Regions from separate parts of the Streptomyces sp. NPDC055243 genome, predicted to be linked through region 2. Evidence: riboswitches for the same ligand, from Rfam matches in the RefSeq annotation. Region 2 holds a riboswitch; each other region holds the start of a gene.
The links. A riboswitch is a leader RNA that binds a small molecule or an ion and turns the genes downstream of it on or off. The one in region 2 is predicted to bind thiamine pyrophosphate.
Positions count from the first base shown of each region.

Region 1: it holds a riboswitch for thiamine pyrophosphate, as region 2 does, so the genes downstream of both, thiM (hydroxyethylthiazole kinase) here and thiC (phosphomethylpyrimidine synthase ThiC) in region 2, are expected to answer to the same signal.
Region 3: it holds a riboswitch for thiamine pyrophosphate, as region 2 does, so the genes downstream of both, thiO (glycine oxidase ThiO) here and thiC (phosphomethylpyrimidine synthase ThiC) in region 2, are expected to answer to the same signal.

Region 1 is NZ_JBITWR010000005.1:280,882-290,725, reverse strand. It holds gene ACIGXX_RS17305 (cytochrome P450) at 267-656, shown strand; gene ACIGXX_RS17300 (hypothetical protein) at 644-1,093, shown strand; gene ACIGXX_RS17295 (hypothetical protein) at 1,126-1,443, shown strand; gene ACIGXX_RS17290 (hypothetical protein) at 1,451-1,933, opposite strand; TPP riboswitch at 2,053-2,178, shown strand; gene thiM (hydroxyethylthiazole kinase) at 2,172-3,002, shown strand; gene thiE (thiamine phosphate synthase) at 3,249-3,887, shown strand; gene thiD (bifunctional hydroxymethylpyrimidine kinase/phosphomethylpyrimidine kinase) at 3,884-4,717, shown strand; gene ACIGXX_RS17270 (TenA family protein) at 4,723-5,412, shown strand; gene ACIGXX_RS17265 (purine-cytosine permease family protein) at 5,409-6,806, shown strand; partial or broken gene ACIGXX_RS17260 (transcriptional regulator) at 6,998-7,424, shown strand; gene ACIGXX_RS17255 (helix-turn-helix transcriptional regulator) at 7,499-8,407, opposite strand; gene ACIGXX_RS17250 (aldo/keto reductase) at 8,623-9,600, shown strand; gene ACIGXX_RS17245 (zinc-binding dehydrogenase) at 9,666-9,844, shown strand, end outside.
Region 2 is NZ_JBITWR010000004.1:171,815-181,658, forward strand. It holds gene ACIGXX_RS13615 (cytochrome ubiquinol oxidase subunit I) at 1-363, opposite strand, end outside; gene hisC (histidinol-phosphate transaminase) at 619-1,698, opposite strand; gene ACIGXX_RS13625 (LacI family DNA-binding transcriptional regulator) at 2,077-3,198, shown strand; gene ACIGXX_RS13630 (metallophosphoesterase) at 3,450-4,529, shown strand; gene ACIGXX_RS13635 (hypothetical protein) at 4,711-5,586, shown strand; gene thiC (phosphomethylpyrimidine synthase ThiC) at 5,691-7,472, opposite strand; TPP riboswitch at 7,465-7,619, opposite strand; gene ACIGXX_RS13645 (YibE/F family protein) at 7,691-9,109, shown strand; gene ACIGXX_RS13650 (SsgA family sporulation/cell division regulator) at 9,171-9,608, opposite strand; gene ACIGXX_RS13655 (IclR family transcriptional regulator) at 9,712-9,844, opposite strand, start outside.
Region 3 is NZ_JBITWR010000007.1:22,122-31,965, reverse strand. It holds gene ACIGXX_RS21115 (NAD(P)/FAD-dependent oxidoreductase) at 1-1,003, shown strand, start outside; gene ACIGXX_RS21110 (hypothetical protein) at 1,061-1,936, opposite strand; gene metF (methylenetetrahydrofolate reductase [NAD(P)H]) at 1,982-2,902, opposite strand; gene thiE (thiamine phosphate synthase) at 2,991-3,641, opposite strand; gene ACIGXX_RS21095 (Rv2175c family DNA-binding protein) at 3,729-4,094, opposite strand; gene ACIGXX_RS21090 (NAD(P)/FAD-dependent oxidoreductase) at 4,149-5,315, opposite strand; TPP riboswitch at 5,500-5,612, shown strand; gene thiO (glycine oxidase ThiO) at 5,610-6,800, shown strand; gene thiS (sulfur carrier protein ThiS) at 6,797-7,015, shown strand; gene ACIGXX_RS21075 (thiazole synthase) at 7,022-7,816, shown strand; gene pknB (Stk1 family PASTA domain-containing Ser/Thr kinase) at 7,908-9,844, shown strand, end outside.

The DNA.
Region 1 (9,844 bases), on a different contig from region 2:
ATCGTGTCCTCTCCCGGGTTTCGGCCGCGCCGATGGGCGGGCCGGTCAGTCGTCTACCCCGGCCCACCGCTCGGACGCCTGCGGACCGGGTCTTACGAGCCAGACCCTCGGATTCTTGATCGCCGCCCAGCGTTCCTCGTCAGAGACCGCAGCCAGGGTCTGGTGGGTGCTGGACGTCATTCCAGAGCATCGGTGCTGCTCACCACCGGCTGGCCACCCGCCGATACGACTTCAGGGTGTTGTAGGAACGTCAATTCGACGGGCCTGTGCAGGGCACCACGCGCATCGCCGTGCGGGCCTGCCGGACCGGCGGCATCGACATCGAGGCGGGGCAGAGGGTCGTCGCCTTGTTCGCGGCGGCCAACCGCGACCCGGCCGCCTTCGAGTGGCCGGACGACCTGGTGCTCGACCGCTCCCCGAACCGTCACCTCGGCTACGGGCGGGGGCCGCACTCCTGCATCGGGACGACGGTCGCCCAGGCGGGCCTGCGCGCCCTGGTCGCGGCCCTGGCCGGGCACTCCGCCCGTCTGGAGGCCGCGGGCGACGGAGTGCGGCGGCGTACCGCGACCATGCGGGCCTTCGACTCGCTGCCCGCTGTCCTCCTTCCGCCGTTGACCCTTTCGCCCATCTCTTGGAGTCCGCCGTGCGCATCCTGATCGGCAACCACATCGACCCCTCTATACGGGCGCGCGGTGACATGCGCGCCTGGACCCAGCGCCTGTTCTGGTTCGCCCGCCCCGGCGACCTTCTCGTCCTGTGCTGCGAGCCGGATGCGGAGTTCGCCGACTATGCCCTGGCTCGCACCGGCGTGCGGCGCGAGGATCTGACCGTGCTGGCCGTTCCGCCCGGCGTGTGGGGAGAGAAGCTGCTCGAACCCTCCTGCCTGACCGCGCCCGCGTTCCTCGACCGGGTGCGCGCCGCGCTCGGCCCGTCCGGGGCCGAGCGCGGTGGAGGAGGTGTTCGCGCTGTGGCCGTCGGCCGCCGTGGCGCGGTTCGCCGCCGCGGTGAGCGCGGCCGACCGGGATCTCGGCGCGGCGTTCTTCGCGCAGGGTGGCGTACTTCGGAACGGCGGACAGCTACCTGCCCTACCTGACGCGATTCCTCCGCCCTGGCGGACATCTGGCGATGGCGACTCCCGCCACGACACGGGAGGTCCGTGAGCTCGGAGCCATCCCACCTCACATCAAGAAGGTGGTCGGCTGGGAGGCGATTGCCTGGCACACGGCGGAGTGGTGGCGCTTTCAGTGGGCGATCACCGAGCTCGTGGAGGTCACCTCCGCGTGGTTGCCACAAGACGCCTGGCGGGACTGGCTGTTGTGGGCCCGGGCAGCAGCCGAGCACACGCCCGACGGCCGGAGCGCGAACCAGCCCGTCATCGACATGCTCACCACAGACGGCGGAGAATTCCTCTCCTTCGCTCTGATAACTGCACGTAAGAACTGAGCAGACTTCACGCCGTCGGCAGTTCTGTCTCTCCGATCGTGATCGGAGAGACAGAACCTAGAGCCTCACTGTCGTTGCCGGCCTTTCGGAGCGCGCCGGCGCTCCAGCAGGTCTCGCACAGCTGCGTCATCCGTTGCTGCTCGCGGCAGATGACAGCCGGCCAGAATGCCTTCAACCAGGTGCCCGCGTCCGCTGAAGGCCTCGGGCCGATGGCTCGCAGGCTGCGTACCGTGCGATCGCTGACGCATCCCCAGGGGCCGTGCTCATCGGTGAAGGCCGTGGCGGTCGCATTGCAGCGGGGCCGGGCGAGATCGGCCGTCAGCAGTTGCTGGTCACAGCGGTCGGGCTCGACGTGGCCGCCGTCGGCCCGGCAGGTAGGACCGGCGGGTAGGCACGTACCGGTCCAGGTGGCGATGCGGTGTCGGAAGAGGTCCAGTACCTGGACGTGGCCCTCCTGCACACCGCTTGCGGCATCAGCCAATACGGACAAGTCGGGCCCTGGTGGCCAGAGGATCCCCAGTCAGTTCCGCCAACAGATCCGTGCAGATCCATGCCGTTTTGTGAGGTACCCGAGTGCGAACCCCCTTCCCCGAAGGAGGTACATTGCCTAGCGACCACCGCGGGAGCTCGGGAGTAGCCGGGCTGAGAGGGCGGACGGGACTTGCTCCCCTTTCCGCCGACCGCATGAACCTGGACCGGGTAATGCCGGCGTAGGAAGAGTGTTGACGATGGATACTGCCTCCGTACCTGCCCAGCACGGCACTGCCGTCTCCCGTGATGCCGTGGCGGATGTGATCGCGTCGCTGCGGACCTCCGCACCCCTTGTGCACTGCCTGACCAACGTCGTGGTGTCGCAGTTCACCGCGAACGTGCTGCTCGCGGCGGGGGCTGCCCCCGCCATGGTGCACAGCGCGGAGGAGGCCGGAGCGCTGGCCCGGGTGGCCGGCGGTGTCCTGGTCAACCTGGGAACGGTGACGTCCGTGACGGCGGCGGCGATGCGCGTCGCGGTCACCGAAGCGGCCGGGGCCGGGCGGCCGTGGGTGCTCGACCCCGTAGCGGTCGGCCCGCTGCCCTGGCGCACCGAACTCGCCCGCGAACTGCTGGAGAGCGCAACCCCAGCGGTCGTTCGCGGCAATGCTTCCGAGATCCTGGCACTGGACGGCGGCACGGGCGGACGCGGCGTGGACAGCACGGACGCCCCCGAGGCGGCGCTGGCCGCGGCGGGCGCGCTGGCCCGGCGCTACGGCTGTGCGGTCGCGGTGAGCGGACCGGAGGACGTTCTCACGGACGGGACGCGCGTGGTGCGCCTGGCCAACGGGCACCCGCTGCTGACTCTGGTGACGGGAACGGGCTGCTCACTCGGCGCCCTGGTGGCCGCCTGCACAGCCGTCACCGGCGACGCGCTGCTGGCCGCCACTGCCGCGACCGGCCTGCTCACGGTGGCCGCGGAGGACGCCGCCACCCGCTCTGCGGGGCCCGGCACGTTCGCCGTCGCCCTGATCGACGCGCTGTACGAGCTCAGCCCTGAGCGGCTCACCGAGGCTCTCCACCTGCGTTGAGCATGCGCGTACTGCGCGTACTGCGCGTACTGCGGGGCCTGCGTGAGCAGTGGCCTGGACGCCACCCGCCGCACAGTGCCCGCCCACCCCGGGGCGGCGGCCCCGACACCGAGTCCGGCTGCCCTGTCCCCCAACTCGCCCCGGTGCACAACTCAAGGTCCCTGCATGTCAGGGCCTGCCGTCCCCCGTACCTCCCGATGCGTTTCCCACGCCTTTCCCCGGCCGGGAGACCCCAAGGAGCAACCCATGCGACCTCCTCTTGATCCGTCCCTGTATCTCGTGACCGACACCAGACTCTGCGGGCACCGCGGTGTCGCCGCTACCGTTGCGGCGGCCGTCAAGGGCGGCGTCACCGCCGTGCAGTTGCGCGATCCGGACGCGGACGCCCGCACGCTGTTCTCGCTCGGCCGTGCGATCCAGGCCGAACTCGCGGGCACGGGCGTCCCCTTGATCGTCAACGATCGCCTGGACGTGGCGGTCTGGTTGGACGCGGACGGCGTCCACCTCGGGCAGCGGGACGTCTCCCCCGAGAGCGCCCGGCGCCAGCTCGGTCCCGATAAGTACATCGGCCTGTCCGTCAGTCGTCTTGAGCAGCTGGCGCACGTGCCGGACTCCGTCGACCACCTCGGTGTCGGGCCGGTGTTCCCGCAGTCCACCAAGCCGGACGCGGACGCCCCGCTGGGTCTGGGCGGCCTGGCTCAGATCGTCCGGGAGAGCCCGCTGCCCTGCGTGGCCATCGGCGGGATCGGCGTGTCCGAGGCCGCCGCGGTCATGAGAAGCGGCGTGGCCGGGATCGCTGTCGTCAGTGCGGTCTGCGGGCAGCCCGACCCCGAGGCGGCAGCCCAGTCCCTCGTGCGTACTCTGCGACAGGAGATCCCCGCGTGACCAGCCCGCCCATCGCCCTGACCATCGCCGCCAGCGACCCCTCCGGCGGCGCCGGGATTCAAGCCGACTTGAAGGCGTTCTCCGCCAACGGCGCCTACGGAACAGCCGTTCTGACCGCCCTGACCGCCCAGAACACTCAAGGCGTCACCGGCATCCATGCCATCCCCCCGGCGTTCGTCACCGAGCAGCTCGACACGCTGTTCGCCGACGTCCCGGTGGACGCCGTCAAGATCGGAATGCTGGCCGACGCCGGCATCGCCGCAGCCGTCGCACAAGCCCTGGAGCGGCACCGCCCCCGGTACGTCGTCCTGGACCCCGTCATGGTCTCGACCAGCGGCCACCGTCTCCTGGAGGCCGATGCGGTGGCGGTGCTGCGCGATCGTCTGCTGCCTCTCGCCGACCTGATCACCCCCAACCTCCCCGAGGCCGGCGACCTGCTGGGCACCGCCGCGGCGAAGAACCGCGCAGAAGCCATAGAGCAGGCCCACGCACTCCTGAAAACCGGCGCCAGGCGCGTCCTCCTCAAGGGCGGCCACCACACACACGACGCAGCGTCCGTGGACATCCTCGTCGACGCCACGCACGCCACGGGCGCCGGTGCCGCTGGCGTCACCGAGCTGTCCGCACCTCGCGTCAACACGCGCAACACCCATGGCACCGGCTGCACCCTCTCCGCCGCGATCGCCGCCCTGCGCCCGCAGCACGACGACTGGCACACAGCCGTCAGTGCCGCGAAGGCGTACCTGACCGGGGCCCTGCGCGCGGCCGACACCCTGCACATCGGCAGCGGCCACGGACCTGTCCACCACTTCCACCAGTACTGGAGCTGAGCCCCATGACCACAACGTTCTGCGACGAGCTGTGGACGGCCACCGCCGAGATACGTGCGGCCATCGACAAGCTGCCGTTCGTCATCGCCCTCGGCGACGGCACCCTGGACCGGGAGAAGTTCGTCTCCTACCTGGCCCAGGACGCCCACTACCTGCGCGGCTACGCCCGCGCGCTGGCCAGCGCCGCCGCGAAGGCGGACCTGCCGCAGGACATCGCGTTCTTCGCGAAGTCCGCCCACGACGCCGTGATCGTCGAGAGCTCCCTGCACGAGAGCAACGTCGTCGACGTCGACGCCTGGACGCCCTCCCCCACCTGCACCGGGTACACCTCCTACCTGCTCTCGGTTGCTCACACCCAGGGCTACCCGGAGCTGGCCGCCGCGGTCCTGCCCTGCTTCTGGATCTACGCCGAGGTGGGCCGGGCGCTCCTCGAGTCGGCCGGCGACCTCGCCACCCACCCCTACGGCGACTGGATCGGCACGTACGCCGACGAGGAGTTCGAAGCCGCCACCGAACACGCCCGACAGATCGTCAACCGGCTTGCGGACCAGGCCGACCCGGCCACCCGCGCACGGATGCGTACGGTCTTCACCACCGCGTCCACCTGGGAGTGGATGTTCTGGGACGCCGCCTGGCGCATGGAGACCTGGCCCGTGGGCGCCGCTCCTGCCCAGGTTTCGGAGCCCGCGAAGTGACGACCACCACCGAACCCGCCACCCCCAGACCGGCCCCGGCGAACGAGGCGCCGCTCACCCTCGACCAGCCCACACCCAAGGTCCTCAGCGGCCTGGACCAAGGCACCTTCTGGGCCAACCTGGGCGTCAGCCTGCTCGGCTTCAGCGGCATGCTGGTCGTCCTCGACCCCCTGGGCACCGGCGCTCCGACCCTGTCGTTCGCCGCGGCCGTCACCGCGTCCGTCGTCGGCACCCTGATCGGCACCGCCGCCCTGGGCCTCGCCGCCATCACCGGAGCCCGCACCGGCGCGCCCTCGATGGTCCTGCTGCGCGGCCTGTTCGGCGCGAAGGCGTCCTACCTGCCCACCGTCCTCAACGTGCTGCAGATGGTCGGCTGGGCCGTCTTCGAGCTGGTGGTCATCTCCACCGGCCTGAAGATCCTGGCCCGCCAGGCCTTCGGCGACCCGGGACCCGGCTGGCTGTACGTACTGCTCGCGGGCGCGGTGACGACAGCGCTCACGCTGCGCCCGCTCGGCGCCCTGCGCATCATCCGCCGCTACGTCACCATCGCCGTCGTCCTGGCCATCTGCTACCTGGGCTGGGACCTGGCCGGGCGCGGCATTCCGTTGGAGGGCGGCTCCTGGAAGGACTTCTGGTTCGCCGCCGACAGCGTGATCGCCGTGTCGATCTCCTGGCTGCCGTTGGTCGCCGACTACGCGCGCCACTCCCGCAGCGAGAAGGAGGCATTCGGCGGCCTGGTCATCGGCCAGACCCTCGCGGGCGTCGCGGGCTCGGTCCTCGGCGTGGCCGCCCTCGCCATGATCGCGTTCGACACCACCGACCCGTACAAGGTCTTCGACCCGTTCACCGCCACCAGCGTCGGCGTGATCTGCTTCGGTGTCCTGGTCCTGCGCGAGGTCGACCAGTCCTTCGCCAACGTCTACTCCACCGCCGTCTCCGTCCAGAACCTGCTGCCCCGGGCCGACCGCCGCATCCTGTGCCTGATCAGCGGCACCCTGGCCACGGTCCTGGCCCTTCTGGTGAACATGGACAGCTACGCCAGCTTCCTCTACCTGATCGGCGCGGTCTTCATCCCGATGTTCGCCGTCCTCGTCGTGGACTACTTCGTCCTCGGCGGCCACCGCACCTGGGACGTCTCCGAACAGGCCCCCACCCGCTGGGTCATGCTGCTGCCCTGGGCACTGGGCTTCGCCACCTACCAACTGATCGCGCCGACGAACATCGCCGGCTGGTCCGACTTCTGGGCCTGGCTGCAGGACGCCGTGGGCTTCACCGTCCAGCCGTGGATGAGCGCCTCCCTGCTCTCCTTCGCGGTAGCCGCCCTCACCACCCTCGCCGTGGGCCTAAGGGGGCGGCACGTGGCAGCGTCGGCCGAGCGGCACCCCGGGGAGTAACTCGTAGCACCACGGGTGCTACCTGGGCCAGCGACGCCTCGGAGCACGCCGCCGCATGCACGGCCGCCCCACCCGATGCCATCCGGCAACCGGGGGGGCGATCGTCTTGATGTGTCAACTGTCGAGGAGCGTGCCGTGGGCGATCGGCGAGTACACCTGTACGAGCATGTTGCGGTCCTGGCAGCAGGCCAGCCTGGAACCCGCTCGCCGCTGCTATGGTCACCGATTTCGCAGCCGTGCCGGAAAAGCACCGCAACTACGTCCGCATTCCTTTCACCGACCCTGCCATGCGGAATCTCTATGCCGGTTGGAAAACCGTCGCCCGCACGGCGGTCGCACAACTGCGCATGGAGGCAGCCAAATATCCTGACGATCCACGGCTGACCGCACTGGTGGGTGAACTGTGCGTCCAGGACACGGACTTCCGCACGTGGTGGGCCCGCGCGCCAGGTTGCCACCCTCAGCGTCGGATCCAAGACCCTTCTGCATGCCGTCGCCGGAGAGCTGTCGCTGGACTGGGACACCCCCACCGCCAGCACCGACCCCGACCAGCAACTCGCCGTATGGACCGCAGAATTCGGATCGCCCACCCGCGACGGCCTGCGCATCCTCGCGTCCTCGCGTCCTGGGCCGCCGACCACGCCCGACCCTCGACCGCCACGTAGGCGAGCCCACGGCAGGGCGCGGCCGTCCTACGAGGAGGTTCCCGGTGGCGTCGATCCGCGAGCCGGACTGTGCATGGGGCGGGGAGCGGTCATGTCGAGCAGCAGCAGGGCGTCGTGGTCGGGGCTGCCGGGTTCGGCGGTGTAGACGCCGATGCGTTGCCCCGGAGTGCCCTCGATGTGGAGGGACTGCGAGGTCAGGGTGAGGGCACCGACCTGTGGGTGCTGGAACGTCTTGTGGGCGGGTTTGCGTCCTGTCACCTCGTAGCGCTCCCACAGGCCCGCGAAGTCCGGGCTCTTGAGCAGGAGTTCACCGACGAGGTTGGTCAGATCCGGCGCATCGGGTGCGGTGCCAGCGGTGGCACGCAGGCGGGCGACGCAGGCGGTGATCTGGCGGTCCCAGTCGGGAAAGAGATCACGGGCCGCGGGGTGGAGGAAGAGGTAGCGGGCGAGGTTGCGGTGCTTGGCGGGCCAGTCTTCGAGTCCCGCGTACAGGGCGAGCCCGCCGGGATTCCACGCGAGCATGTCCATGCTACGACTGATCACGTACGCGGGGTTCGGGCGCAGGGACTCCACCAGCAGCTTGAGGTGGGGTCGCACGGTGCGGCTGGGTGCGGGCGGCGGTTCGGCGACGTAGCGGGCGGCGCGGGCGGCGAGCTCGCGCAGGTGCTGGTGCTCCTGGTCGTCCATGTGCAGGGCGCGGGCGAGCGCGTCGAGGACGGCGGGGCTGGGGCGGGTCTCCTTGCCGCGTTCCAGGCGAACGTAGTAGTCGATGCTGATGCCGGCCAGGGTGGCCAGCTCCTCGCGTCGTAGTCCCGGGGTGCGGCGGGTGCCGGCGCCGGGTGTGAGGCCGACGCGTTCGGGGCTGGTCTGGGTGCGGCGGGCGCGCAGGTAGCGGCCCAGCTCGGCGCCCTCGCTGTGTGCGCTCGTCGATGCCATGCCCCCAGTCTCACCCGCCCTACGTCTGCCGCGCAGCGCCGAGGGGGGCCCTGTCATTACCCCCGAAGAGCCCGCCCTGCCACACGCGCGCAATCCGGGCGAAGGTGAAGGAGCAATACACCCCGGCCCCCGGCCCCTGGGCCGGGCAGGCGCGCCCTGCCCGACCGGGCGAAGGTAAAGGGGGCTGGACATCTGCGATGTGGAAGAAGGGCGAGATGCGGTACATCAAGCTCCGTGACCTGGAGGTTTCCCAGATCGGCCTGGGCGCTATGGGCATGTCCCACGGCTACACCGGCTCCGGCACCGACGATGCGGAGTCGATCCGGACGGTGCACCGGGCGCTGGAGCTGGGCGTCACCCTGATCGACACCGCCGAGATCTACGGCCCCTACACGAACGAGAACCTGCTCGGCCGGGCTCTGAAGGGCCGCCGGGACACGGTGGTCCTCGCGACGAAGTTCGGCCTGGTCTCGCACGGCGGCGACGGCCCGTGGAACCTGGACTCCAGCCCGGCGAACATCCGCACGGCCGTCGAGGGCTCGCTGAAACGGCTCGGCACCGATCACATCGACCTGTACTACCAGCACCGCGTCGACCCGAACACGCCGATCGAGGAGACCGCGGGCGCCGTCGGCGAACTGATCGCCGAGGGCAAGGTGCGCGCCTTCGGGCTCTCGGAGGCCGGCCCGGACACGATCCGCCGCGCCCACGCCGTCCAGCCGGTCACCGCCGTGCAGTCGGAGTACTCCCTGTTCACGCGCGGGATCGAGGAGCGGGTGCTGCCGCTGCTGCGGGAGCTGAACATCGGCCTGGTGCCATTTTCCCCGCTCGGACGGGGGATGCTGACCGGCACGGTGCGCTCCACCGACCAGTTCGACGAGAACGACTTCCGCCGCGGCAACCCGCGCTTCACCGGCGAGAACTTCCAGCGCAACCTGGCCCTGACCGATCAAGTCAAGGCCCTGGCCGACGAGATCGGCGCGACGCCGGGACAGGTGGCCTTGGCCTGGCTGCTCGCCCAGGGCGACGACATCGCCCCGATCCCCGGCACCAAGCGCGTGTCCCGGGTGGAGGAGAACGCCGCCGCCGACGCCGTCAGCCTCACCCCGCAGCAGATCCAGACGCTGACCGCCCTCCCGCCGGCCTCCGGCGCCACCCACACCGAGGCCCAGGCCCGGATGCTGGAGCGCTGACCCCCGCACCCGCCGGGGCGCCGCGCTCCGCATCCCCGCACCCCCCCGTTTGGAGTACTACCGTCATGCGTGCAGCCATGATGTACGGAGCCGGAGACGTCCGCGTCGAAGACCGGCCCGACCCGAAGATCGACCAGCCCACCGACGCGGTCGTCCGCGTCGTCGCCTCCTGCGTATGCGGCAGCGACCTGTGGCCCTACGCCTCCATGCCCGCCTCCGACACCGGCCGCCCCATGGGGCACGA
Region 2 (9,844 bases):
CCAGCCGAAGATCCACAGGCCGATGAAGGTCGACTCGAAGAAGAACGCGATGAGCGCCTCGAAGGCGAGTGGCGCCCCGAAGACGTCACCGACGAAGCGCGAGTAGTCGGACCAGTTCATGCCGAACTGGAACTCCTGGACGATGCCGGTGACGACACCCATCGCGATGTTGATCAGGAACAGCTTTCCCCAGAACTTGGTCGCCCTGAGGTAGTGCTCCTTGCCCGTGCGCACCCAAGCCGTCTCCAGGATCGCCGTGAGGGCGGCCAGCGAGATCGTCAGTGGGACGAACAGGAAGTGGTAGACGGTGGTGATGCCGAACTGCCATCGCGCCAAGGTCTCGGGCGCCAGAGCCAGATCCACGTCGACTTCTCCTTACGGCCGTGATCACATCGGCAGTTTGCCCCTTTAATCCCACTTACCTCGGGAGCAACCGGGACACGCTTGTGAACGCGTTCACATTCACAAGCATTATGTCGTACCGGTTCTGAGCCCGAACAGGGGGTCCCCCCTTACTGACGGGAACCTCACACAGCCGTCACACGGGACACGGCGAAGCACGCGGACACGGCGAAGGGGCCGAGGACAGCGTCCCCGGCCCCTCGTCACACCGCCTGCCTACAGCTCCTTGCGGAACGCCTCGGCCGCCTGGAGGAAGATGTCGTTGGCCTCGGTCTCGCCGATCGTGGCCCGCATCCCCTCGCCCGCGAACGGCCGTACGACCACGCCGGCCCTCTCGCACGCCGCAGCGAAGTCACTCGTGTGCTCCCCCAGCCGCAGCCACACGAAGTTCGCCTGCGTCTCGGGCACCGTCCAGCCCTGCCCGCGCAGCGTCTCGACCACCCGCGTGCGCTCGGCGACCAGCGAGCCGACCCGGCCCATCAGCTCGTCCTCGGCCCGCAGCGAGGCCACCGCCGCGTCCTGCGCGAGCTGGCTCACCCCGAAGGGCACCGCCGTCTTGCGCAGCGCGGCCGCCACCGGCTCATGGGCGATCGCGAAGCCGACGCGCAGACCTGCCAGGCCGTACGCCTTGGAGAACGTACGCAGCACCGCGACGTTCGGACGGTCGCGGTAGAGATCGACGCCGTCCGGCACCTCGGCGTCCCGGATGAACTCGCGGTAGGCCTCGTCCAGCACCACCAGGACATCGCTCGGCACCCGGTCGAGGAACCGCTCGAGCTCGGCCCTGCGCACGACGGTGCCGGTCGGGTTGTTCGGGTTGCAGACGAAGATCAGCCGCGTCCGGTCGGTGATGGCGTCGGCCATCGCGTCCAGGTCGTGCACGTCCCCCGGCGTCAGCGGCACCTTCACCGACGTGGCACCGCTCACCTGCGTGATGATCGGGTACGCCTCGAAGGACCGCCAGGCGTAGATGACCTCGTCACCCGGGCCCGACGTGGCCTGGAGCAGCTGCTGCGCGACGCCGACGGAGCCGGTGCCGGTCGCCACGTGGGACGCCGGCACCCCGAAGCGGTCGGCGATTTCGCTCATCAGGCCGGTGCACGCCATGTCCGGGTAGCGGTTGAACGTGCCCGCGGCGGCGAGCACGCTCTCCATGACGCCCGGCAGCGGCGGGTAGGGGTTCTCGTTCGAGGACAGTTTGTAGGCCACCGGTCCGGCGGCAGCGGCAGGCTTCCCCGGCTTGTAGGTGGGGATACCCTCCAGCTCGGCACGCAGCCTCGGGCTCGTCTCGCTCACCGCAGTCCTCCTCTTGAACACCTGAACACCCTGACTTCAATACTCCTCACCTTATGAGGATTCAGCTCTGCTGCGAATGGGTCAGGGAGATCCGCTCCGACAGGCGCGCGCAGAGGGGGGGAGCGCTCCCTCCTCCTGCACGCGCCGGTGGCTCACTCCGTGGCGCGCATCACCCGTGAAGGTGAGTTGAGACCTCTTCGAGACATCGCTCATTTGGCAGGCCAGTGCGCGGCGACAAAGGACCGTCCACCCTGGAACCGGCCAACTCCCTTGCAATCCAAGGTTGTTGACCCGTTTTGGCCATGCAGAAACGTGCCTGTCAACGAGTGAATATGCGTCCGCACTACCCACCCCCATGAGCCCTACTATCGGCTCGCCATGACAGCAGCAGGGAACCACCAGGTGAGCCGAGCGGAGACCGCCCGCCGGGGCAACCGGCAGAGTCGAGCGGGCATCAGAGACGTCGCCGCCGCCGCCGGTGTCTCCATCACGACTGTCTCCGACGCTCTTAACGGCAAAGGGCGGCTCCCGGACGCCACCCGACGCCATGTCCGCGAGGTCGCAGAACGGCTGGGCTATCGCCCCTCCGCCGCGGCCCGAACGCTCCGTACCGGCAAGTCGGGCCTGATCGGCCTGACCGTGACGACCTACGGGGATGAACCTTTCACCTTCACCGAATTCGCGTACTTCGCGGAGATGGCCAGAGCCGCCACCTCGGCCGCGCTGGCCCGCGGCTACGCCCTTGTCATCCTGCCCGCCACCTCCCGGCGCAGCCCGGTCGACGTGTGGTCGAACGTCGCGCTCGACGGCACCGTCGTCGTCGATCCGTCCGACCACGACCCCGTCGTCAGCGAACTCGTGCGCCAGGGCCTGCCCGTGGTGTCCGACGGCCGCCCGGCCGGGTCTCTGCCGGTCACCGCCTGGGTCGACAACGACCACGAGGCGGCCGTCCTGGAGATCCTCGACCACCTCGCGGCGGCCGGAGCCCGCCGGATCGGGCTGCTCACCGGGACCACCACGGACACGTACACCCATCTGTCCACGACCGCCTATCTGCGCTGGTGCGAACGCGTCGGCCAGGACCCCGTCTACGAGTCCTACCCCGCCCACGACCCCTGCGCGGGCGCCGTCGCGGCCGACCGGCTGCTCGCCCGACCGGACCGGCCCGACGCCGTCTACGGCCTCTTCGACCCCAACGGCACCGATCTCCTCGCGGCCGCCCGCCGGTACGGACTGCGCGTCCCGGACGACCTGCTGCTCGTGTGCTGCAGCGAGTCCACCGTCTACGCCACCACCGAACCGCCCATCACCACGCTCTCGCTCAAACCGCGGCGCATCGGCACGGCCGTCGTCCAGCTCCTGATCGACGCCATCGAAGGCCTGGATTCGGGCCGGCCCGTCGAGCAGGTGATACCGACGGAGCTGATCGTGCGCACCTCGTCCGAGCGACGTCCACCGCGTACGACGGTCAGCCCACCCCGCTCGCCCGGACCCGGTTGAGCGGGCCGCCGGGCGGGGAGAACCCCCGTCAACCAGTCCTGCCCGGCACGGCCCGGTCGTGACCTGTGGGGAAACCCCTACCCAATTCGGGAGAAAACCTCGGTGAACTGGGGTTCCGCACTGATTCACCACCCCTGGTGCACCACACAGCGCGAGCCGCATTCCTATGATGGGCGGACGACACCGCGGGCCGCTGCGACCAGGCAGTCCGATCTCGGTGCAGATGCGGCGCAATGGTGGTGGAGGGGTCGATGACTCAGGGGGCCGGTCAGGGACCCGATGTGCGGACGGCGACGTTGCGCGACTTCCGCGTTCCGGCGTACGTCCATGAGACCGGTCCGGTCGACGGGGGTTCGGCGGGCGTGGCGGCTCCGGGCGTCTCGGGGGACATCCCCGGGGCGCCGGACGACGGCTACACCCCCACCCAGCGCGACCTGCCCGTCATCAATCGCGGCGACACCGTGCAAGTGGAGGTGCAGGTCATGCCCGAGCCTCCGCAGGCGACCGACGAGCACGGCCCGCTGTTCGTGGTGGGCGACGTGCACGGCTATCTGGACGAGCTGCTCGGGGCCCTCCACGAGCAGGGACTCATCGACGGCGACGGCGACTGGGCCGCGGGCAACGCGCGCCTGTGGTTCCTCGGCGACTTCACCGACCGCGGCCCGGACGGCATCGGCGTCATCGACCTCGTGATGCGCCTGTCCGCGCAGGCGGCGGCCGCCGGCGGCTACTGCAAGGCCCTGATGGGCAACCACGAGCTGCTCCTGCTCGGCGCGAAGCGGTTCGGGGACACCCCGGTCAACTCGGGCGCCGGCACGGCCACCTTCCAGGCGGCCTGGCTCCTGAACGGCGGCCAGAAGACCGACATGGAACGCCTGGAAGACCACCACTTGCAGTGGATGGCCCGCCTCGACGCGATCGAGTCGGAGGACGGGCATCTCCTGATGCACTCCGACACGACCGCCTACCTGGATTACGGCGACTCGATCGAAGCCGTGAACGACACGGTCCGCGAGACCCTCACGCGCAACGACGCGGACGAGTGCTGGGATCTCTTCCGGAAGTTCACCAAGCGCTTCGCCTTCCGGGACGAGTCGGGCCCCGATGCCGTACGTGAACTCCTCGACATGTACGGCGGCCACCGCATCGTGCATGGCCACAGCCCCATCCCGTATCTGCTCGGCGATGTCGGCTCCGAGGATGACTCGGACGGCGGCGGACCCGTCATCGAGGGCCCCCACATCTACGCAGGCGGACTGGCCATCGCCATGGACGGCGGCGTGACCATGGCCGGAAAACTGCTGGTCTGCCAACTGCCCCTGGATAACTGAGCGTTCACGGGGCAGGTGCACCCCTACACGATCACGCTGGCCAAGGGGCCTTTTTCTGGAAACCCCCTGTCACCGCGTGCCGTCACGGCTCTACCATCGGCTTATCCGTAGCAGGCTCCCCTCCGTTTCTGCCCGACGGCTCGTAGCCATGCGAGCCCCAAGCCCTACGGAGCATCGGGGGATGCACATGAACAGCGCTCCACACCTGCTCAATGAGGACCGCCCCGAATACGAGCGGATCCTCGATGAGGCGCTGCGCACCGCACCGAACCGTCCTGATCTCGCCGCAGTGGGCGAGCGGCTCAATCCCGAGCAACTGCGCACCATGGCGCTGAACGCCACGGCGCTGATCACTGCCGCCGCCGCGACCGAGTACACGCACTATGTGAAGGTCCGCGAGGAACTGCGCGAAAGCGGATCTGCCGCACCATCGATCCGGGAGCGGAGCCCAGAGGGCCCGGCGGAAGCCGGCTCCGGCGGCCTCGGTCTCGCCACCACGATGGGGGAGGTCACCACCCAGGCATCGGGGGCGGGGGCCGTCGCCGTCGTCGCGGTGCTCGCACCTGTTCTCGCCGGGGCGGCCGCCGCGATCTTCCTGCTCGTCGGCTACATCCTGAAGATGCTCAACCCCGAGCCCGCCTTCGCGGAAACCCTGCTCACCGCGGGGTGGCTGTTCGGCGCGCTCACCGCAGGCGGCATCCTGATCGCTGCGATCGGCCTGCTCCTGACCGCCCTGCGCAACGGCTCCACCTCGCTGCAGGCCGGTTCGTACGGCGAACACAACGAGGAGGTGGTCCGCGCCAGGGAAGCCTGGGGCGAGGCACTCCTGGAGCGCGGTCTCCTGCCGTTCCTGCGGGAGGCGCTCGCGGATCCGGGGGCGGCGCACGCGGCTCGTACGCCGGCGGCGGACCCGAGCAGCCGCATGCCCCACCTCGGCTACAACAGGCCCGGATTCAGCAGCCCGGACGGCGGCCCCGCGGCGGGACCGCGCCCGAGCTTCTCGAGCCCGGACTTCTCAAGCCCGGACTTCGGCGGGCCCGACCACAAGCCGGAGTAGTACGCGCGGTTTCGGGCGGACGGACGGTCACGGCCGTCCGCCCGAAGCACCACGCGCTGGCGCTGATCAGTCGGCGAGCCGCTGGTCAGTGGGCGAGCCGCTGCTCAGTCGGCGATCGGGAGATACACGCGGTTTCCGGCTGCCGCGAACTCCTTGGACTTCTGCTCCATGCCCGCCTCGATCTCGTTCTGCGTGCCGCCGTGCTCACGGCGGATGTCGTGCGAGATCTTCATGGAACAGAACTTCGGCCCGCACATCGAGCAGAAGTGCGCCGTCTTCGCGGGCTCCGCCGGCAGGGTCTCGTCGTGGAACTCCCGCGCCGTGACCGGGTCGAGGGCCAGGTTGAACTGGTCCTCCCAGCGGAACTCGAAGCGCGCGTCCGAGAGCGCGTCGTCCCAGTCCTGCGCGCCCGGGTGCCCCTTGGCGAGGTCCGCCGCGTGCGCCGCGATCTTGTACGTGATGACGCCGGTCTTCACGTCGTCGCGGTTGGGCAGGCCCAGGTGCTCCTTGGGCGTGACGTAGCAGAGCATCGCCGTGCCCCACCAGCCGATCATCGCGGCACCGATGCCGGAGGTGATGTGGTCGTACGCGGGCGCGATGTCCGTGGTCAGCGGGCCGAGCGTGTAGAACGGCGCCTCCTCGCAGATCTCCTGCTGAAGGTCGATGTTCTCCTTGATCTTGTGCATCGGGACATGTCCCGGGCCCTCGATCATGGTCTGTACGTTGTGACGCTTGGCGATCGTGTTGAGTTCCCCGAGGGTGCGCAACTCGGCGAACTGCGCCTCGTCGTTGGCGTCCGCGATCGAACCGGGCCGCAGCCCGTCGCCGAGCGAGTACGTCACGTCGTACGCAGCGAGGATGTCGCAGAGCTCCTCGAAGTTCTCGTAGAGGAAGCTCTCCTTGTGGTGCGCGAGACACCAGGCAGCCATGATCGAACCGCCGCGCGAGACGATGCCGGTCTTGCGGTTGGCGGTCAGCGGGACGTACGGAAGGCGCACACCCGCGTGCACCGTCATGTAGTCCACGCCCTGTTCGGCCTGCTCGATGACCGTGTCCTTGTAGATCTCCCAGGTCAGCGCCTCGGCCTGGCCGTCGACCTTCTCCAGGGCCTGGTAGAGCGGCACGGTGCCGATGGGGACGGGGGAGTTGCGCAGGACCCACTCGCGGGTCGTGTGGATGTTGCGCCCGGTGGACAGGTCCATGACCGTGTCGGCGCCCCACTTGGTCGCCCAGGTCATCTTGTCCACCTCCTCCTCGATGGAGGAGGTGACCGCGGAGTTGCCGATGTTGGCGTTCACCTTCACCAGGAACCTCTTGCCGATGATCATCGGCTCGATCTCCGGGTGGTTGACGTTGGCGGGAATGACGGCGCGACCGGCGGCGACCTCCGCGCGCACGACCTCGGGATCGAGGTTCTCGCGGATCCCGATGAACTCCATCTCGGGCGTGATCTCGCCGCGACGGGCGTACGCCAGCTGCGTCACCGCCTGGCCCTCTCGGCCGCGACGCGGCTGACGCGGACGGCCGGGGAAGACCGCGTCGAGGTTCTTCAGGCCGCCGCGCGGCGAGGTGTGCTTGATGCCGTCGTCCTCGGGACGGGGCGGGCGGCCCACGTACTCCTCGGTGTCGCCGCGAGCGATGATCCAGTTCTCGCGCAGCGGCGCGAGGCCCCTGCGGACGTCGGTGTCGATGGACTCGTCGGTGTACGGCCCCGAGGTGTCGTACAGGGTCACGGCCTTGCCGTTGGTGAGGTGCACCTGTCGGACCGGCACCCGCAGGTCGGGGCGTGAGCCCTCGACGTACGCCTTGTGCCAGCCGATGGACTTCCCGGCCTCGTCGCTCTGGTTCTGCGTCGAGGCAGGCGTGCGTGCGTCCGCTGTGGTCATGAGACCTACTCCCTACGCCGGCATTACCCGGTAACAGGTTCGGCGGTCGACGCAGCGAATCCCGCACGGCTCGGGCACATTTGTGCCGCTTCGTACGGAGGTCAGCGCCCTCTCAGCCCGGTGCTCCGAGCTCCCGCGATTGCAAAGGTGTCTCCACGCTAGCGTCCTATCGGGCGCGCTGAACAGAGGGCCCCCGCCGTTCTTGCGATGATCGGGCAGTGACCACCACACAGCCGCCGTCCCAGCCGCCCGTCCCGAACGTGCCTCCGGACCCGCACGGGCACTCCCACAGCCACGGTCCCGCCGCGCCCGTCTCCAAGCATCTGCGCAAGGTCATCGCCGCCGTGCTGATTCCCTTCGCCACCGCGGTGCTCGTGGGGCTCGCGGTGTTCTGGCCAGGTGGCGCTCCGTCCCACGAGCGCACCGGAGTCGGCTTCGACCGGCAGACCCAGTCGGCCGATGTGACCAAGGTGCAGAAGCTCTCCTGCAAGGACGTGAACGCCTCGCAGACCCCGCCCAACGGCGACACCTCCACCGCCGAGGGGCAGTCCGCGCAGTCCCGCGCGGAAGGCATCTGCAAGAAGGCGACGATCGAGGTGACCAGCGGCAAGGACACGGGCCGCACCTTCACCGAGATCGTCCAGCCGGACTCACCGCGGCAGTTGCGCGAGGGCCAGGAGGTGGTGGTCGCCTATGAGCCATCGGCCCCCGAGGAGCTCCAGTACTCGGTCACCGACGTGAACCGGAAGTTCCCCATGGCCCTGCTCGCCGGGATCTTCGCGCTCGCCGTCGTCGTGGTGGGCCGGCTGCGTGGCGTCATGGCCCTGGTCGCCCTGGCGTTGAGCTTCCTGGTCCTGACGTTCTTCATCCTGCCCGCGATCCTGCAGGGCTCGAACCCGCTGGTCGTGGCGGTGATCGGGGCCAGCGCCATCATGCTGATCGCGCTCTATCTGTGCCACGGGCTCACGGCGCGCACATCGGTCGCGGTCCTGGGCACGCTGATCTCGCTGCTCCTCATCGGGCTGCTCGGCTCGCTCTTCATCGGCTGGGCCTCACTCACCGGCAACACGGACGACAACACCGGCCTGATCCACGGCCTGTACCCGGACATCGACATGAGCGGTCTGCTGCTCGCCGGCGTCATCATCGGCTCGCTCGGCGTGCTCGACGACGTGACGGTGACGCAGACGTCCGCGGTCTGGGAACTGCACCAGGCCAACCCCACGATGGGCTGGCGCGGTCTGTACGGCGCGGCCATCCGCATCGGCCGCGACCACATCGCCTCGGTCGTCAACACCCTGGTCCTGGCCTACGCGGGCGCCGCGCTGCCCCTGCTGCTGCTCTTCTCGATCGCCCAGAGCAGCGTGGGCACGGTGGCCAACAGCGAGCTGGTCGCCGAGGAGATCGTGCGCACCCTGGTCGGCTCGATCGGCCTGGTCGCCTCCGTGCCGGTGACGACCGCGCTCGCGGCCCTGGTGGTCTCGGCCGACCGCTCGACCCCCGCGGGCCGTACGGGAAGCACGGCGCACCCGGCAGGCACGTCGCACCCGGGGATCGCGGGCCACCCGGGCGGCGCCGGTGCCACTCCGGCCGCCAAGCAGACCCGAGGCGGAAAAGGCCGACGCCGCAAGGCCTGAGCGGCCGATGCCACGAAATGCACCAATCTGCCGTACGGCTGCGCCTCTTGGATCGCGGGGGTCAGCCCGCGCTCTGCTCCTCGGCGAGGATCCGGTCCAGCGCTTCGTCCAGGTGCGTCTCGAGATCGGCGAGCGCCCGCTCCTGCCCCAGCGGAACCAGCTTGTCCGTCCGGTCGAGGAAGGCGAGCAGCGGCGGAATCCCCACCCGGAACAGCGCCTGGTCCGGCCCGACCTGAAGCCTGATGAGCACCTCGTCGAGCAGTTCGGGATCGGTGGGCGCGATGTGCACATCCCCGTCGCCGCACGCCCCGCCCACCCCGTCGACCAGCAACTCACGTCCGAAGGCCCAGGTCACAGGGGCGTCGCCGGGGAGGTGGAAGGTCAGCCGGACGGCGTAGGGATCACCGCTCTCATAACCCAGCTCCACCGGGATGCGAAACGACAGCTCCTCGGAAACGAGGAAGCTCATCATGACCTCTGCCTGGACCGACTCGCGCATCGCCCGCCTACCCCGTCGCTAAAGCTCGACTGGCCAGGAACCAACTCCCTGACACTCATGGCATCTTGCTTAACGTACACATCAGATCACAAGGAGTGAGTTTTCAGATGCTGATAGAGAAGGCAAGTGTCCCCAGTAGCCTTCCGATCTCATTCTGCAACCTCGCGGCCGCAGGCAGTAGTCGATCTGCTTGATAGGACGGAACGGAAATCGCCATCGTCGCCGCCGTGTTACCC
Region 3 (9,844 bases), on a different contig from region 2:
GACCACCCTCACCGAGGTCGGCGAGCTCGAACTGGGCGGCGACGCACGGCTTCTGGCGCTCCTCGAGCAGTACGCCCTCGCGTGCGGCCTCGACCCCCGGGCGACCCCGGCGAGCGCGGCCGTCCTGCCCTACCTGGAGCACACCTTCGGCGCGTGGTCCGTGCGCGGCGGGATGCGCGCGCTCGCCACGGCCGTGTACGAGCGGTGCCTCGCCCGGCGGGTCGAGTTCGCGTTCGACTCCCCCATCACCCGGATCATCGAGAAGGACGGCCGCGCGGCCGGCGTCGAACTGGCGGACGGGACGGCGCAGGAGGCGGACTTCGTGGTCGCCGGTGTCGCGCCCGGCGCACTGGACGGCTTGCTGTCCGGTGTATCCGGCATGTCCGCCGCCTCCGGTGTGAACATACGGGCGGAGGGTGAGGTGCAGGCCCGGTCCGGACTGCCCAGCCGCCTCACGGTCTTCCTCGCCCTGCGCGGCTCCCGGCCGGAGGGCACGCCCCACCGGACGGTGCTGCACACACCCGACCGCCAGGACGAGCTCGACCGGCTCTTCGGGCACCGCCCCAAACTGCCCGCCGCCCCCACCCTCACGGTGCTGCGCCCGGACGACCCCGCCCTCACGCCGGACACCGAGCACGAGGCGGTCACCCTGACGGCCACGGTGCCCGCGCACACGGAGGTCACCGAGGCCGACGTGGAGCGCCTGCTGGACCGTGCCGAGTCCGCCGTACCCGGCCTGCGCGGGCGGCTGCTGTGGCGCGAGGTCCGCACCCCCGCGGACGTCGCGGAGGCCACCGGTGCCGAGGGCGGCGCGGTCCCGCCCCCGTCCCTCGCGGCAGGAGAGGGCCGGCTGCTGCATCCGGCCAACAGCACCCGGCTGCCGGGGCTGTTCGCGGTCGGCGGCTGGGCGCATCCCGGCGGCGGACTTCCGCACGCGGGCATGTCGGGCACGCTGGTCGCCGGGTTGATCGTGGAGGGACCGGAGTTCCGCGGCTCCCAGTGAGCTCGTGAGCTTCCGGCCTCGGATCCTGATCCGGGTCCGGACCGGATCAGTACCGGATCAGTACCGGTACTGCTCGTTGTACCCCGCGTCGTAGCCGTTCTCCTGGGCCTGCTCGCCCTGGTACGGATACGGCTGCTCCGGCGGGAGTTCGCCGCCGTACTGGCCGTAGGGGTCCTCGACGTTGCGCTGCTGGGGCACCCAGACCCCGCCGGGCGGCGTCTCGTTGTACGTATCGGACCCGGCGCCGTACGGATCGGCCGCCGGGTAGGACGCGTACTGCTGCTGGTCGCCGTACGCGTCGTAGCTCTGCTGGCCGCCGTACGTCTGGGTCCCGATGTACGGGTCGGAGTACGCGGCGTACTGCTGCTGGCCCGTCTCGCCGTACGCGTAAGGCTGCTGGGGGTCATAGCCCGCGGTGGCGTACGTGTCGTAGCCGTAGCCGCTGTCCGCCGGGGCGGACTGCTGCTGTGCGTACGCCGTGTCGCTGTAGACGCCGTACTGCCCGGTGTCGTCCGGCAGCGGCTCCGGGGCGTAGACCCCGGTGCCGGGAGCGGTCTCGGGCGGCGGCCCTGCCGGGCCCGCGTCCTCGTACTCCAGGTCGGAGACCTGGAGCGTCGGCTCCTGGGGAGCCTCGCCACCCACGCCCCGCGGCGACTTGCGGCGCTTACTCAGACCGGGCTGGCCGCCGAGCGCCCAGCCGGTCGAGAAGCCGCGGCGGAACGACAGCGTCACGTACGTCTGTCCCGTGGCGAAGGCGATCGCACCGAGCCCGATGACCACCACCGACGGCAGCAGCACGCCGATGACCACGCCGAGGAAGCCGCCGAAGGCCAGCAGCCGCCAGCGCAGCCGCGCCTTGTACTGCAGCAGCACCTCGCCGAGCAGCCACAGCGCGACGCATCCGAACGCGATGTAGAGGACCGTCCAGCCCATGTACGCCCCTCTCCCCGCGGCCGCCGCCCCCAGGGGTACGGCCGGTCAGGCCTGCGGGTGATGCAGGCCCAGATTCTCGTAGATTTCCAGAGTCGCCGTGGAGTTGTTGAGCGTGATGAAGTGCAGCCCCGGGACACCCTCGGCCAGCAACCGCGCGCAGAACTCCGTCGCGAACTCGATGCCAATGGAGCGTACAGCCGCCGGATCGTCTTTGGCTGTGAGGATGCGCTCTTTGAGCGCCGGAGGGAAGGAAGCGTTGCTGAGCTGGGGCAGCCGCTCCAGCATGCGCACGTTCGTCACCGGCATGATCTCCGGGATGATCGGAGTCGAACAGCCCGCGGCCTCGACCCGGTCGCGCAGGCGCAGATACTCCTCCGGATAGAAGAACATCTGTGTGATCGCGTAGTCGGCGCCCGCGCGGCACTTGTCGACGAAGTGCCGGACGTCGGTGTCCCAGTCGGCCGAGCGCGGATGCATCGCGGGGAAGGCCGCGACGCCCACGCAGAAGTCGCCCGACTCCTTGATCAGCTCGACCAGTTCGGCGGCGTAGGTGAGGCCCTTGGGGTGCTTGACCCAGTCGGCGAGGGGGTCGCCGGGCGGGTCGCCGCGGACCGCGAGCATGTTCCTGATGCCCGCGTCCGCGTACTGCCCGATGATGTTGCGCAGCTCGGCCACGGAGTGGTCGACCGCGGTCAGGTGCGCGACCGGCGTGAGCGTGGAGTCGGCGACGATCTGCTGCGTCTCCTTGACCGTGCCCGCACGCGTCGAGCCGCCCGCTCCGTACGTCACGGAGACGAAGCTGGGAGCCACCGCCTCGACCCGGCGCAGGGCGTTCCACAGGTTCCGCTCGCCCTTCGGGGTCTTCGGCGCGGAGAACTCGAACGAGTACGTCGTCTTGCCGGTGGCGAGCATGTCGCGCACGGTGCGTGCGCGATCAGATCTGGTGGAAGCAGTGCCTAGGGCCATACGGGCAGGTTAGCGACGGGGCACCGCTACCGGCCAATCTCCGTCCAACCTGCGGACAACCTGGCCGAAGTTGGCCGAAGATCGCCGGTCAGGCCGTACGCAGGCGCTTCGCGAAGTCGGCCGCCGCGGCCGCCGGATCGTCGGCCTCGGTGATGGCCCGTACGACGACGACGCGGCGGGCGCCCGCTTCGAGCACCTCGTCCAGATTGCCCGCGTCGATGCCGCCGATGGCGAACCAGGGGCGGTCCGTGCCGAGCGAGGCCGTGTACCGGACGAGGTCGAGTCCAGGGGCGTACCGGCCCGGCTTGGTGGGGGTCGGCCAGCAGGGGCCCGTGCAGAAGTAGTCCACGCCGTCCTGCGTCGCGGCGGCCGCCGCCTCGGCGTCGGCGTGCGTGGAGCGGCCGATCAGGACGTCCTCGCCGAGGATGCGGCGGGCCGCGGGCACCGGCAGGTCGCCCTGGCCCAGGTGGAGCACGTCGGCGCCGATGGCGTGCGCGACGTCCGCGCGGTCGTTCACCGCGAGGAGCTTGCCGTGCCGGCGGGCGGCGTCGGCGAAGACCTGGAGGTGGTCGAGCTCCTCGGCCGCCTCCATGCCCTTGTCGCGCAGCTGCACGATGTCCACGCCGCTGCCGAGGACGGCGTCGAGGAACTCCGGGAGGTCTCCCTGGCGCTTACGGGCGTCCACACACAGGTAGAGGCGGGCGTCGGCGAGCTGCTCGCGGGCAGGCTTGGCGGCCATGGAAAGGTCCCCCCGGTCGTCGGTGGCCTACGGGCCGCGGGTCCCCTGGGGGACGCGCGGCCCGTACGCAACGGTTTTCCGTGTCGGTCAGACGGCGAGCGCCTGGGCGCGGCGCTTCACCTCCGTCCCGCGATTCTCGCTCAGGGCCTGCGCGGGGGTGCCGGGCAGGGTCTCGTCGGGAGTGAAGAGCCACTCCAGCATTTCCTCGTCGGAGAAGCCGTCGTCCCTCAGGAGCGTCAGGGTGCCGGTGAGGCCCTTGACGATCTTGTCGCCGTCGATGAAGGCGGCCGGCACCTGAAGCGCGCGGTTCTCACCACGGCGCACGGCGATCAGCTGGCCCTCCTTGACCAGCTGGCGCACGCGCGTCACCTCGACGTCGAGCAGTTCCGCGATGTCGGGGAGGTGGAGCCAGGCGGGGACAAGAGCATCAGTCTTTGCGTCAATCTCGGTCACGGGGTCAAGCGTAGCTCCGGGCACCGACAGCGGCCGGTCACCGGGTCCCGTCGGCTACGGCAGCACGGCCTTCTTCAGCGGCACCGCGGGGTCCGCCACCAGCTCAGGGGCGAGGCGGGCGCCCGCCTCGATCAGCTTGCGGCCCTGCGCCAGGTCCCGGGGGCGGCCCACCGCGAGGACGGCCACCAGGGCGCCCCGCAGGAACCAGCACACGGTCCAGGCGGCGCCCGAGGGGTCGCCGCGCCACACCAGCTCGTCGGCGGAGGCGTGGTGTCCCGCGTACTGGACGAAGCGGCCGAACTGCTCGGACCAGAAGTACGGGACGGGGTCGTACGCCGAAGGGGTCTCGCCGATGATGTTCGCCGCCACCGTGCGCGGTCCCTGGAGGGCGTTGTCCCAGTGGTGCACGAGAAGGCGCTCGCCATACCTTCCCGAAGGGAAGGAGGAGCAGTCGCCGACCGCGTACACATCGGGTTCCGACGTGCGCAGGTGGTCGTCGGCGAGGATCTCCCGGTGGGCGCCCAGGGCGATGCCGGAGTCCGCGAGCCAGTCCGTGGCGGGGCGGGCGCCGATGCCGACGACGACGGCGTCCGCGGGCAGCCGGGTGCCGTCGTCCAGGAGGACGCTGCCGGGCTCGACGCGATCCACGCGCGCGTGGGTGCGCAGTTCGGCGCCGGAGTCGGCGTACCAGGAGGCCATCGGCGCCGCGACCTCCGCGGGGAGTGCCCCCGCGAGCGGTCGCCCGGCGGCTTCGACGACGGTGACCGAGCAGCCCGCCTCACGGGCGGCGGTCGCGAACTCGGCGCCGATCCAGCCCGCGCCGACGACCACGATGCGGTGCTGCTCGGCGAGCACGGGCCGCAGCCGCTCGGCGTCGTCGAGGGTGCGCAGCAGATGGACGCCGGGGACCCCGGAGGCGCCGGGCAGCAGGATCGGTTCGGCTCCGGTGGCGATCACCAGGGCGTCGTACGGGACCGGGCCCCGCTCGGTGTCCAGTTCGTGGTCCGCGGTGCGGACGCCCGTGACCTCGCGGCCCAGGCTCAGCTCGATGCCGAGCGCCTCGAAGTCGATGTCGAAGGCGGAGCCCTCCGCCTTGCCGAGCAGCACGGCCTTGGACAGCGGCGGTCTGTCGTACGGCTGGTGGGGTTCCGCGCCGATCAGGGTGACCGCACCGGGGAACCCCTGCTCGCGCAGGGCCACGGCGGTCTGCACCCCGGCCATCCCCGCGCCGACGACGACCACCCGGCGCTCTTCCTGCCTCCGCTGCTCACTCACCCGATCACTCTAGGGCGGCGGGCGACGCCGGACTCAGTGCGCGACGGGGAGATCTCTGACACACCGTCACCGCCCATACCCGGACAGCTCCCCTACTGCCGCCGGACGCCAGGGGCTAGGGTGGCCGATGCAGAGCACTCGCGGGAGCCCGGACGCACCGGGCTGAGAGGGAGGCTGGACGGCCTCCGACCGTACGAACCTGATCCGGGTCATGCCGGCGAAGGGAGGGGCTGGACGCCCATGCATCCACGGACACCACCTCACGCGACGACCGACGTCGTGGTCGTAGGCGGCGGCATCATCGGCCTGGTCACGGCCTGGCGGGCGGCCCAGCGCGGCCTGTCCACCGCGGTCGTGGACCCCGAACCGGGCGGCGGCGCGGCGCAGGTCGCCGCGGGCATGCTGGCCGCGGTCACCGAGCTGCACTACGGCGAGCAGACGCTGCTGGCGCTGAATCTGGCCTCCGCGCAGCGCTATCCCGCGTTCGCGGCCGAGCTGGCCGAGGCGAGCGGCCGCGATCTCGGCTACCGCGCGTGCGGCACGCTCGCCGTCGCGCTCGACTCCGACGACCGCGCCCACCTGCGCGAACTGCACACCCTTCAGCAGCGGTCGGGGCTCACGTCGGAGTGGCTGAGCGGGCGCGAGTGCCGCCGTCTGGAGCCGATGCTCGCACCGGGCGTCCGGGGCGGCCTGCGCGTCGACGGCGATCACCAGGTCGACCCGCGCAGGCTCGCCGCCGCGCTCGTCGTGGCCTGCGAGCGGGCGGGAGCGATCTTCCACCGCACCTGGGCGGAGCGCCTGACCGTCGCGGGCGACCGGGCCACCGGAGTCGTCCTCGCCGACGGCACCACCCTGGAGGCCGGTCAGACCGTGCTCGCCGCGGGCAGCCTCAGCGGGCGCCTCGCCGGGGTTCCGGAGGGCGTACTGCCGCCCGTGCGCCCCGTGAAGGGGCAGGTCCTTCGGCTCACGGTGCCGGAGCGGTACGCGCCGTTCCTGAGCCGCACCGTGCGCGCCGTCGTGCGCGGCAGCCACGTCTACCTGGTGCCGCGCGAGAACGGTGAGCTCGTCGTCGGCGCGACCAGCGAGGAGCTCGGCTGGGACACGACGGTCACCGCGGGCGGCGTGTACGAGCTGCTTCGGGACGCCCACGAGCTCGTACCGGGCATCACGGAACTGCCGCTGACCGAGACCCGCGCGGGCCTGCGCCCCGGCTCCCCCGACAACGCGCCGCTGCTCGGCCCGACCGCGCTCCCCGGCCTCCAGCTGGCCACCGGCCACTACCGCAACGGCGTACTTCTGACGCCGGTCACCGGTGATGTGATGGCGCACGCCCTGACCACCGGTGAACTGCCCGACGATGCACGGGGGTTCACCCCCCTGCGCTTCGTCCGCACCCCCCTGACGCAGCCCTTCGTGGAGCAGCCCGCATGACTCTCTCAGCCGTTACCGCCGTCTTCGTCAACGGAGAGGCACGCGATGTGGCCGCGGGCACCACGCTCGAAGCCCTCGTCGCCACGCTCACCGCGGCCCCTTCGGGGGTCGCCGCCGCGCTCAACGAAACCGTCGTACCGCGCACCCGGTGGTCCACCACCCCGCTCACCGACGGGGACCGCGTCGAGGTCCTCACCGCGGTCCAGGGAGGCTGAACCGACATGGCGGACGATCCCTTCGTCATCGGCGGGCTCACCCTCTCCTCGCGCCTGATCATGGGTACGGGCGGTGCGCCGAGCCTGGACGTGCTCGAACGTTCCCTGGTCGCCTCCGGTACGGAGCTGACGACGGTCGCGATGCGCCGCCTCGACCCCGGGGTGCAGGGCTCGGTGCTCTCCGTGCTCGACCGGCTCGGCATCCGCGTCCTGCCGAACACGGCGGGCTGCTTCACCGCGGGCGAGGCCGTCCTGACCGCCCGGCTCGCGCGGGAGGCGCTCGGCACCGACCTGATCAAGCTGGAGGTCATCGCGGACGAGCGCACGCTGCTTCCCGACCCGATCGAGCTCATCGACGCCGCCGAGACCCTGGTCGACGACGGCTTCACGGTCCTTCCGTACACGAACGACGACCCGGTCCTCGCCCGGAAGCTGGAGGACGTGGGCTGCGCGGCGATCATGCCGCTCGGCTCCCCCATCGGCTCCGGGCTCGGCATCCGCAACCCGCACAACTTCCAGCTGATCGTCGAACGCGCGGGCGTGCCGGTGATCCTGGACGCGGGGGCGGGCACGGCGTCCGACGCGGCGCTCGCCATGGAGCTGGGGTGCGCGGGTGTGATGCTCGCCTCCGCCGTGACGCGGGCGCAGGAGCCGGTCCTCATGGCCGAGGGCATGCGGCACGGGGTCGAGGCGGGGCGGCTCGCGTACCGGGCCGGGCGAATCCCCCGGCGGCACTTCGCCGAGGCGTCGTCGCCCGTGGAGGGCATGGCCCGGCTCGATCCGGAGCGGCCCGCGTTCTGAGCGTCGCGTGCCTGTCACAGCTCGGCTGCAGTCGGGGCCCGGGCCAACCCGGGCGGGCACCGGTGTCGGCGGTGGCTCGTAGACTCCCTTCGTGGACACGACCCTTCAGGACCCGCTCGTCGGGCAGGTGCTCGACGGCCGCTATCGCGTGGACGGGCGGATCGCGGTGGGCGGGATGGCCACGGTCTACAGGGCCGTGGACACCCGCCTCGACCGCGTGCTCGCGCTCAAGGTGATGCACCCGACGCTGGCCGCCGACGTCTCGTTCGTCGACCGCTTCATCCGCGAGGCGAAGTCGGTCGCCCGGCTCTCGCACCCGAACGTGGTGGGGGTGTACGACCAGGGCGCCGACGGTGCGTACGTCTATCTCGCGATGGAGTACATCGCCGGCTGCACCCTGCGTGACGTGCTCCGCGAGCGCGGCGCCCTGCAGCCGCGCGCGGCCCTCGACATCCTGGAGCCGGTCCTCGCCGCGCTCGGCGCCGCGCACCGCGCCGGGTTCGTGCACCGCGACATGAAGCCGGAGAACGTCCTCATAGGGGACGACGGCCGGGTCAAGGTCGCCGACTTCGGCCTCGTGCGCGCGGTGGACACCGTCACGAACACGACCGGCACGGTGCTCGGCACGGTCTCCTATCTCGCACCCGAGCAGATAGAGCACGGCACGGCCGACACCCGCGTGGACGTGTACGCGTGCGGCGTCGTGCTCTACGAAATGCTGACCGGCGCCAAGCCGCACTCCGGTGAATCGCCCGCCCAGGTGCTCTACCAGCACCTCCACGAGGACGTGCCGCCCCCGTCGGCGATCGTCCCGGGGCTCGCCGTCGAGCTGGACGAGCTGGTGGCCTCCGCCACCGCCCGCACGCCCGACGTCCGCCCGCACGACGCGGTGGCGCTCCTGGGGCAGGCCAGGCAGGCGCGGGCCGCGCTCTCCGTCGAGCAGCTGGACGCGGTGCCTCCGCAGGCGCGCGCTGACCACGGAGAGCATGACAACTCCGACGACCGTACGAGCGTGATCCCGCGCGCGGTGCGATCCGTGCAGCTGCCGCTCCCGACGGACGACGATCAAGGCCGGCAGGACCGGCAGGACCAGCTCAACCGCACGAGCGTCCTGCAGACTCCGCCGCCCGCTCCCCCGGCCGCCCCCGGCCGCGGACGGCCCGGCAACCCGCGCCGCGGCGTGCTCGCGGTGGTCGCCGCCGTCCTGCTCGCACTGGGGCTCGGCGCGGGCGTCTGGTACATCAACTCAGGCCAGTTCACGAAGGTCCCGCCGCTCCTGGCGAAGACCGAGTCGGCGGCCAAGAAGCGGCTCGGCGAAGCCGGGCTGGACGTGAAGGACGTCAAGCGCGCGTACAGCGACACCGACAAGCGCGGCACGGTCATGGCCACCGACCCCGGGGCCGGCGAGCGCATCCGTGACAACGGCCGGGTGACGCTGACCGTCTCCATGGGCCCCGAGATCGTGAAGGTCCCGAGCCTCAAGGGCACTTCCCTGGCCGAGGCCAGGAGCAAGCTCAAGGACGCCGGTTTCGCTCCCGGGATGACGAACAAGGCCTTCAGCGAAGAGGTGCGCAAGGGCTCCGTGATCAGGACGGACCCGAAGTCGGGCACCAAGCGCAAGGCGGGCTCCGCGATCGCGATCGTCGTCAGCAAGGGCCCCGCGATCGACGTTCCGGACGTCACGGGCGAATCCCAGGCCGACGCGACCGCCGAGCTGGAGGACCTGGGCCTCAAGGTCAAGACCAAGACGGAGCGGGTCTACTCCGACGAGGACAAGGGCACCGTCCTCGAACAGTCCCCCACGGAGGACCAGCGGCAGCTCGCCGAGGGCGACACGGTCACGCTCACGCTCTCCAAGGGCCCGGAGATGATCGAGGTCCCGGACGTCGAGGGCATGAGCGTGGACGACGCCACGAAGGAGCTCAAGGACGCGGGCTTCACGGTCGACGAGGACCGCGGGCTGCTGAACATCTTCGGGGATACGGTCAAGGGCCAGTCGGTGGAAGGCGGCGACGAGGCGCCCAAGGG